3 regions of the Pseudolabrys sp. genome follow, and region 2 is predicted to be linked to each of the others. Evidence: predicted binding sites of a transcription regulator. Region 2 holds the regulator's gene; each other region holds the start of a gene.
The links. Region 2 encodes LexA, which represses DNA repair genes until DNA is damaged. Its sites were predicted from a motif close to TGTTCNNNNTGTGTTCNG; they were not measured.

Region 1: the regulator LexA is predicted to act here: its motif matches at 1,282-1,299, upstream of AB7F10_RS18420 (helicase-related protein).
Region 3: the regulator LexA is predicted to act here: its motif matches at 1,586-1,603, upstream of AB7F10_RS11975 (YifB family Mg chelatase-like AAA ATPase).

What each region holds. Positions count from the first base shown of each region.
Region 1 is NZ_JBFWPH010000007.1:121,806-125,082, forward strand. Features, by position in the region: gene AB7F10_RS18415 (DUF3108 domain-containing protein) at 1-783, shown strand, start outside; gene AB7F10_RS18420 (helicase-related protein) at 1,423-3,277, shown strand, end outside.
Region 2 is NZ_JBFWPH010000005.1:190,311-193,587, forward strand. Features, by position in the region: gene AB7F10_RS16420 (molybdopterin molybdotransferase MoeA) at 1-898, shown strand, start outside; gene lexA (transcriptional repressor LexA) at 1,033-1,746, shown strand; gene AB7F10_RS16430 (ComEC/Rec2 family competence protein) at 1,759-3,277, opposite strand, start outside.
Region 3 is NZ_JBFWPH010000003.1:519,728-523,004, forward strand. Features, by position in the region: gene AB7F10_RS11975 (YifB family Mg chelatase-like AAA ATPase) at 1-1,500, opposite strand, end outside; gene AB7F10_RS11980 (hypothetical protein) at 1,657-1,848, shown strand; gene gshB (glutathione synthase) at 1,866-2,810, opposite strand; gene AB7F10_RS11990 (chemotaxis protein CheW) at 3,088-3,277, shown strand, end outside.

The DNA.
Region 1 (3,277 bases), on a different contig from region 2:
GCCGCAGATCCGGCGTCGGCGCAGGCCAAGCTCGACGCGAAATACACCGCGACGCTGGCGGGTCTGCCGATCGGCAAGGGCAGCTGGGTGCTCAATCTCGACGAGGACGCCTACACCTCGACGATGAGCGGCGGCACCAGCGGCCTCGTCAAGCTGTTCGCCGGAGGCCACGGCACCAGCACCGTGCGGGGTGTGTGGGCCGGCGACCGCTCGGTCGGCTCGGTCTATTCGTCCGAAATCAAGACCAAGCGCAAGACCGACCGTGTCGACATCACCGTCGAGAGCGGCCGGATCAAGGATTTCAAGGTGTCGCCGCCGGTCGATGACGAGCAAGACCGGGTGCCGATCACCGATGCCGAAAAACGCGGTGTCACCGATCCGATGACCGGTTCGATGATCCATGTGCCGGTGGGCGATCTGTTGTCGCCCGGCGTCTGCAAACGCACTTTGCCGCTGTTCGACGGGCGCTACCGCTACAATCTGAAGCTCACTTTCAAGCGGATGGAGACCGTCAAGGCCGCGAAGGGCTATGCCGGCGCGGCGGTGGTCTGCAGCGTGTTGTTTGCGCCGGTGGCCGGCTTCGTGCCGGACCGCTCCGCCATCAAATATCTCGTCGCGATGCGCGACGCCGAGGTATGGCTGGTGCCGGTGCAGGGCACCCGCATGCTGGTGCCGTTCCGTGTCGAGGTGCCGACGCCGCTCGGCACCGGCGCGCTGGAGGCGCGCGAATTCATCGTCACGCCGAGGCCGGTGAAGGCCGCAATCAAACGCGGAAAGACCTGACGGGGATCGATCACGGCGGAGAGCGCTCCGCGATTCGCTGCTTGACTCGACGGTGAAACGCGAATCCTGCCGGCGTTAACGAATTTGGCTGCGGAATCGCCCGTTCCGGCCATGGTCGTTACTTCATCTTGTAGGAGTCCGTCCGGCGCGCGCCAGATATCGCCGTGAACGAATCCATACAGCGGGCGAGTCAGTGATTCGGGCGCGGTTCGTTCCAGACTCGTTCCGGTCTTTAACTGTCCGGTGAATTCGACGCCCTGAGCCGTCGCGTTGTGAGACAGAATGAGAAATCCGGCAGCGCCAAGGGACGACATGCGAGGCCGCCGCCGCCATCGCCGAATGACCGCCGCCGCAGCCCTGTTGTTAACGTTTGCCGGCCGAAAACCGCGGCGCGGCGAACCCGTCGCTACCGGCGCTAGTGGCAGTCATCGAAAGAGGGACCAGATATCGCCGTGAACGAACGCATACAGGCTTGTGGTCAGCGATTCGGGCGCGGTTCGTTCCAGACCCGTTCCAGTCCTTTACCCTTTCGCACGTCTCGCCATGCCGGACGTCGCATTGTGATACAAAACCGGGTGAACGGAGGCCGTCCGGGCCTGTCCGAAGCCCTTGTCCGGCCCCTCGATCCCCTTTGAAGCCATGTCTCTGTCGTTTTCCTCCCCATCCCGGCGCGACTCGCGCGCCCGCGGCGCCGGCGTCACCGCGGTCCTCGGTCCGACCAACACCGGCAAGACCTATCTCGCCATCGAGCGGATGCTCGCCCATTCGAGCGGCATGATCGGCCTGCCGCTGCGGCTGCTCGCGCGCGAGATCTACAACAAGGTCGTCGACAAGGCGGGCGCCGCCAACGTTGCGCTCATCACCGGCGAAGAGAAGATCAAGCCGCCGAACCCGCGCTACTGGGTCTGCACCGTCGAGGCGATGCCGCGCGACATCGACGTCGCGTTTCTGGCGATCGACGAGATCCAGCTCGCCGCCGATTTCGAGCGCGGCCACGTTTTCACCGACCGCATGCTCAACATGCGGGCGCGCGAGGAAACGCTGGTGCTCGGCGCCGCGACCATGCACGGCATGGTGCAGAAGCTTTTGCCCGGCGCCAATGTCGTCAGCCGTCCGCGGCTGTCGATGCTCACTTACGCCGGCGAGAAAAAGCTGACGCGGCTGCCCCGCCGCTCCGCCATCGTCGCTTTTTCGGCGGATGAGGTTTACGCGATTGCCGAACTGATCCGCCGCCAGCGCGGCGGCGCGGCGGTCGTGCTCGGCGCGCTCAGCCCGCGCACGCGCAACGCGCAGGTCGCGCTCTATCAGTCTGGCGACGTCGATTATCTTGTGGCGACCGACGCGATCGGCATGGGCCTCAATCTCGACGTCGATCACGTCGCCTTCGCCGCCGACCGTAAATTCGACGGCTATCAGTACCGCAAGCTCAACCCGTCGGAACTGGCGCAGATCGCCGGCCGCGCCGGCCGCGCCACGCGCGACGGCACCTTCGGCACCACCGGCCGTTGCGAGGCGTTCGATCCGGATCTGGTGCGTGCGCTGGAAAGTCACACCTTCGACGGGGTGCGCATTTTACAGTGGCGCAATTCGGCGCTCGACTTTTCATCGATTGCAAGCCTGCAGGCGACGCTTGCCACGGTGCCGGACGAACAGGGGCTGACCCGCGCACCGATCGCCGAGGACATTCAGGTGCTTGAACACGCCTCGCGCGACGACAGCGTGCGCGTGCTGGCCCGCGGGGCTGCGGCGGTCGAGCGGCTATGGGAGGTCTGTCAGGTTCCCGACTACCGGAAGATCGCGCCGGCCACCCACGCCGAACTTGCCGTCACCCTCTATGGATTTCTGATGCGGGAGGGTAGTATCCCGACCGACTGGTTCTCCCGGCAGGTCGCGCTCGCGGATCGCACCGACGGCGGAATCGATACGCTCTCCAACCGGATCGCTCATGTCAGGACCTGGACTTTTGCCGCGAACCGGCCGGATTGGCTCGCCGACCCCGAGCATTGGCAGGGCGTCACCCGTGCCGTCGAGGACAAGCTGTCCGACGCTCTGCATGAGCGGCTGTCGGAACGCTTCATCGATCGTCGCACCAGCGTCTTGATGCGCCGGTTGCGGGAAAACGCGATGCTCGAAACGGAAATCGGAAAATCGGGTGAAGTGACGGTCGAGGGCCACACCATCGGCCGGCTCGACGGCTTCATGTTTGCGCCGGATGCCTCGGCCGGCGGCTCGGAGGCGAAGGCACTCAACGCCGCCGCGCAGAAGGCGCTGGCCGGCGAGATCGAGGCGCGCGCCACGCGGCTCTCGCAGGCGCCGACCGAGCAGATCGTGCTGGCGAACGACGGCGCGGTGCGCTGGAACGGCGAGGTGGTCGGCAAGCTGATCGCCGGCGACGACACGCTGCGCCCGCGCGTGCGCGTCGTGGCGGACGAACATCTCACCGGCCCGGCGCGCGAACTGGTGCAGAGCCGGCTCGACCTCTGGCTCAAGACTC
Region 2 (3,277 bases):
TACCGTCGTCATTCAGGAAGACACCGGCCGCGACGGCGACAAGGTTCTGATCAAGCTCGCCATCAAGACCGGCCGCCATGTCCGCCCTGCCGCGATCGACTTCCGCGAAGGTGACGTCCTGCTCGCCAAGGGCCGCCGCCTCACCGACCGCGACCTGATGCTCGCCGCCGCGATGAACTATCCGGCGGTGAAGGTGGTGCGCCGGCCGAAGGTCGCCGTGCTCGGCACTGGCGACGAACTGGTGCCGCCCGGCCAGGCGCCGAAGCCCGGCGAGATCGTCTATTCGAATGGCTTTGCGCTCGCCGCGCTGGTGCGCTCCGAAGGCTGCGAGGCAATCGAACTCGGCATCGCGCGGGACAGCCTCGACGCCATCGGCGCCGCGATCCGTCGCGCCCGCGACGCCGGCGCCGATATCCTGCTCACCTCCGGCGGCGCATCGGTCGGCGAGCACGACCTCGTCCAGAAGGCGCTGACCGCCGAGGGCATGGACCTGTCGTTCTGGCGCGTCGCACTGCGCCCCGGCCGCCCGATGATGCACGGCAAGCTCGGCCCCATGCAGGTGCTCGGCGTGCCGGGCAATCCGGTGTCGTCCTACGTGTGCTCGTTCCTGTTCCTGGTGCCGCTGATGCGCCGCCTCGCCGGCCGCCGCGACGTCATCCATGCCCCGCAAGCGGCGGTGCTCGGCCGCGACATGCCGGAGAACGACGAACGCGCCGACTACCTGCGCGCGACGCTGAGCGAAGGCCCGGATGGCGTCCCGGTCGCGACGCCGCTGGCGAACCAGGACAGCTCGCTGATGGCGCCACTGGCCGTGGCGGACTGCCTGTTGATTCGCGAGGTGCGTGCGCCGGCGGCGAAGGCCGGCTCGCCCTGCGTCATCCTTAAGTTCGGCCTTTAGCGGCCGTTCGCATTGTTCACTTCAAATTAATCGGTTGCGGAACACAACTGGAACGGATAGTGTCCGTTCATGATTTGTTTCTGGCCGATGCGTGGGATGCGCGGGGCCGGAACTGGGGAAATCCGAGGAAATCCATGCTGACCCGCAAACAGTTCGAGCTTCTGCGTTTCCTGCACGAGAGGCTGACGGAAACCGGCGTCCCCCCCTCGTTCGACGAGATGAAGGACGCGCTCGATCTGCGGTCGAAATCCGGCATCCACCGGCTGATTACGGCGCTGGAGGAGCGCGGCTTCATCCGCCGCCTGCCCAACCGCGCCCGCGCCATCGAAGTGATCAAGCTGCCCGATTCGGTCGCCCATGGGCTTGGCTCCGGGCGCAGCCGCGGCTTCACGCCGAGTGTCATCGAGGGCGACCTCGGCCGCGTCCGTGCGGTGGCCGCCGACGATGACGGCGGCAGCGCCGGGCACCCGATTGCCGTGCCCGTCATGGGCCGCATCGCCGCCGGCACGCCGATCGAGGCGATCCAGACCCGCAGCCACACCATCAACGTGCCGCCGGACCTCCTCTCGACCGGCGAGCATTTCGCCCTCGAAGTGCGCGGCGACTCGATGATCGAGGCCGGCATTCTCGACGGCGATATCGCCCTGATCCGCCGCAGCGACGCCGCCGACACCGGCGACATCGTGGTGGCGCTGATCGACGACGAGGAAGCCACCCTCAAGCGGTTCCGCCGCCGCGGCGCCTCCATCGCACTCGAGCCGGCCAACAGCGCCTATGAGGTGCGTATCCTGCCGCCGAACCGGGTCCGCATTCAGGGCCGGCTTGTCGGCCTGTTCCGGCGCTACTGAGACCGTTCCAGCCTAATCGTCGGCCTCGCGCGCGCCGTCCGGCGGCGTGGCATCGCGCTGCGCCGGCCGCCGCTTCGCCGGCGACGGCGCAGTTGCGGTCGCCTGCACCCGCAGGCCGCTCCAGGGCCGCGCCTCGCCCGCCGGGCGCGCCCATTCGACGATGGCGGCGCTCCCCTTGCCAGCGGAGGTCCAGCGCAACGCACTGGCGCCGTGGGCTCGCCAGACACCACGGTCGATCAGCATGCCCTTGCATGTCGCAGGAGCCTCGCGCGGCGTCACGATCACTGCGGCACGTGAACAATCCTCCGCAAGCGCCTCGATTGTCTCGCTGAATGCGGCGACCCTGCCGTTCGCGAAAGGACCGGTGCAGCCGACAGGATCGCAGCGGACACCCGCCTTCAGGGTGTCGTCCTTGACGGTCCGGCTATCGCCGTCGGCGGCGAGCCAGTCGCGCAAGGCGAAATTGTCACGGCCGGCGTGGAGAACGGCGAGCCGGCCGTCGGCCTGCCGGAGTGCCGCCGTTTGCCCGTCGGCCGACACCAGCAGATCCGGTTTCGGCGTGACGTAAACCCAGAGGCAGGCCAGAAGCGCGAGTCCCGCCCCGCTCCAGCGCAGCGGTGTCCGCAGCATGGCGATCAGCAGCAGCCCGGCGGTCGCCAGCAGCAACGGCCCGATGCCGAAGGCGTGGATGTGCCCCACCGCGCCCGGCAACGCCGCGACCCACAGGGCGACCGTCACCATCCAGTCGATGCCGGCACCCATCAGCGGCCAGAACAGGCCGTCGAAGCCGAACGGCATCGCCAGCGTGCCGAGGATACCCATCGGCATCACCCAGGCCGAGACGACCGGCATGGCGGCGAGGTTCGCCAGCACGCCATAGGGCGCGAGGCGATGGAAATGGAACGCCGCGTAAGGCGTGGTGGCGAGGCCCGCCACCAGCGAGGCGATCACCAGCCCGGCAATCTCGCGTCCGCCCCACAGCGCGAGGCGCGCGCCGGCCGACGTGTCGGCGTCGGCACGCCACGGCAGCCCATTGCGGTAAGCGGCGATGAGCGCGAGCGTCGCGGCAAACGACATCTGGAAGCTCGGATGCACCACGGCCTCGGGCGTCAGCAGCATCACCGCACAGGCGGCGACCGCGAGCGTGCGGAACGTCAGCGCCGGCCGGTCGGCCATCACGCCGATCAGCACGATCGCGACCATGATGTAGGAGCGCTGCGTCGCGACCTCCGCGCCCGACAGCAGCAGATAGAACGTCGCGGCAACCAGCGCGGCGGCCGCCGCCCATTTCTTGATTGGATGGCGGGTCGCGGCGGCAGCGCTCAGTGCAAAGCCGGCACGGATCACGAAGAACACGATGCCGGCGACCACCGCCATGTGGTAGCCGGAGATCGACAGAACATGCGCGAGGCTCGACACATACATCGCGTCGTTGACGGGTTGCGTGATCGCGTCGCGTTTGCCGGTAATGAGCGCCGAGGCAATCGAGCCGGTGTCGCCGGGCAGCACGGCGCGAATGCGATCGTCGATC
Region 3 (3,277 bases), on a different contig from region 2:
GGACAGGGCCTCCGCGAGATGCACGCGGCCGACTTTCTCGGCGCCGTCGAGATCGGCCAGCGTGCGCGCGACCCGCAGCACGCGATGATAGCCGCGCGCGGAGAGCTGCATGGCGTCGGCTGCGTCTCGCAGCAAGGTCATGCCGGCGGCGTCGGCACACACTACTTCCTCCAGCACCGGACCGTTGGCCTGCGCATTGGTGCGCACGTTTTCGAGCCCGAGCGCGGCATAGCGTTCGGCCTGGATGTCGCGGGCGCGCGCGACGCGGGCGGCAACCTCGCGCGAGCCTTCCGCCGGCGGCGGCAGGATCAGGTCGGCGGCGGTCACCGCCGGCACTTCGATATGCAGGTCGACGCGGTCGAGCAGCGGCCCGGACAGCTTGCTTTGATAATCCGCCGCGCAGCGCACGTTCGCGCCGCGTTTGCAGGAAAAGCCCGGATCGTTGGCGCGGCCGCAACGGCAGGGGTTCATCGCCGCGACCAGCATGAAGCGCGCCGGATAAGTGACGCGGTGGTTGGCGCGCGAGATCGCGACCTCGCCGGTTTCGAGCGGCTGGCGCAGCGAGTCGAGCACCTGCGCGGCGAATTCCGGCATCTCGTCGAGGAACAAAACACCGTTGTGCGCCAGCGATATTTCGCCGGGCCGCGCCCGCAAGCCGCCGCCGACCAGCGCCGGCATCGACGCCGAATGATGCGGCGCGCGGAACGGCCGGCGGTTGGTCAGCGCGCCGCCCTCGATCTCGCCGGCGACCGAGGCGATCATCGACACTTCGAGCAGTTCGGTCGGCGACAGCGGCGGCAGGATGGTTGGCAGCCGTGCGGCCAGCATCGACTTGCCGGAGCCGGGTGGACCGACCATCAGCAGGTTATGTCCGCCGGCGGCTGCGACCTCGAGCGCCCGCTTGGCGCTTTCCTGCCCCTTGATGTCGGCGAGGTCGAGCGGCGCGCCTTCGGTTTCGCGCACCTTCGGCTGCGGCCGTGTCAGCACCTGCGTGCCTTTGAAATGGTTGGCGAGCTGGATCAGCGAGCGCGCCGCGACGATCTCGATCTCCGGCGAAGCCCAGGCCGCTTCCGGTCCGCAACCCACCGGACAGATCAGGCCTTCGCTGCGTGCATTGGCGCCGATCGCCGCCGGCAGCACGCCCGCGACCGGCGCAATCGAACCGTCGAGGCCGAGTTCGCCGAGCACGGTGAAGCCGGCGAGCGCGTCCGGCGGAATGGCGCCGATCGCCGCCATCAGCCCCAACGCGATGGGAAGATCGTAGTGGCTGCCTTCCTTCGGCAGGTCGGCGGGCGCGAGATTGACGGTGATTCGCCGCGCCGGCAGCGCGAGGCCTGAGGCGATCAGCGCGGCGCGGACCCGCTCCTTGGCTTCCGACACCGCCTTGTCGGGCAGGCCGACGATGGTGAAGGCGGGCAGGCCGGGCGCGACCTGCACCTGAACGTCGACGGCGCGGGCCTCGATCCCCTCGAACGCCACCGTGCTCACCCGCTGAACCATCGGCCAGCCCCAGCCCAAAGCCGCACAAGGTCGTTGGCCGACCTCGGCACCCGCAAAAATTGTAACCCATCGGCCAGTGGCCGACAAGAACATTTGCAGAACAAAACGACTCAGGCTAGGTTCCGGGTCGGCGCGGACCAACCAAAGGTGATCGCGATGATCGACAGGCAGATGATGGACAGCGAGCTTGAGCTTGCCCGGGCGGCGCGGCGCGAGGCCGAAGCGGCGCTCACCGATGTCGATGACATGATCCGCGAGATTCAGGACTTCCGGCCCGGCCACCAGCGTCTGGTGTTCTCGATCGCCGGTTTCGACGAGGATCTCGATCAGGCGCCGCGGGCGGCCTGACAAGTCTCCGGGCCGCCTCAGCCCTTTCGCTTCGCTTCGATCTTGTCCCAGAGCAGCGCCGCGATATCGGGGCCGCCGAGATTCTTGATCGCGCGGATGCCGGTCGGCGAGGTGACGTTGATCTCGGTCAGCCAGCCGTCGATCACATCGATGCCGACGAACAGCAGGCCGCGCTCGCGCAGCGCCGGGCCGATGCGGTCGCAAATCTCCTTCTCGCGTGCCGACAACTGAGTGTCCTTCGGCGTGCCGCCGCGCACCATGTTGGAGCGCAGGTCGTCCGCCGCCGGCACGCGGTTGACCGCTCCGGCATAGTCGCCATCGACCAGGATGATGCGCTTGTCGCCGTGCTTGATGTTCGGCAGGAACTTCTGCACGACCCAGGCCTCGCGGAACGTCACCGCGAACAGGTCGTAGAGCGAGCCGAAATTGAGATCCTCCGGCGCGAGGCGGAACACGCCTTCGCCGCCCTTGCCGTAGAGCGGCTTCATCACGATGTCGCCGTGCACTTTGCGGAACGCCTTGATCTCGGCGAGGTCGCGCGTCACCAGCGTCGGCGGCATCAAGTCCGGGAATTCGGTGACGAAGACCTTTTCCGGCGCGTTGCGCACATGGGCGGGATCGTTGACCACCAGCGTCTTCGGATGGACGCGCTCCAGCATGTGCGTCGTGGTGATGTAGGACAGGTCGAACGGCGGATCTTGCCGCAGCAGCACCACGTCGAACTCAGCCAATGGCCGACGTTTTGCCTCGCCGAGCGTGAAATGGTTGCCGACCTCGTCGCGCACCGTCAGCGCCTGCGCGGTGGTGAACACCTCGCCTTGCAGCATCGCGAGCTTGTCCGGCGTGTAATAGGACAGAGCGTGCCCGCGCTTCTGCGCTTCGAGCAGCATGGCGAAGGTCGAATCGCCGCGGACGTTGATCCGCTCGATCGGGTCCATCTGGACGGCAACGGAAAGTGTCATGGAAGGTCCGCAAGAACGCTGCGCAAAGAGCCTGCGCATCGGGAATTTCGCGCGTTTTAGCAGAAGATCGCCATTGGCTGCAGCAAGAAAGCACCCGGTCCCGGCATTGCTGCCATGGTCCGGCGGGATGGCGGTCGGTGATTCGGAAAAATGCGGCCTCCGCGCCCTCAAGTTTACCAGTCATAAGGGGGCATCCGACATGATGGGACTGTCCGCAGGATGGTTCGCCCGCAAGGGGCTCCCTCCGTTTTGACCCGCCCACCTTCGGGAACCGACCATGCATCATCAGGATCAGACCGCTGCGCTCGAAGCCGCCAATCATGCGGTTGCCGGCGCGCGCGGCAACGAAGCCGGCATCCAGGAATTCGTCACCTTCGCGATCGGCGATGACCGCTACGGCGTCGACATCATGTCGGTTCGCGAGATCAAAGGCTGGTCGGGCGTTTCTCCGCTCGCCGGCCAGCCCG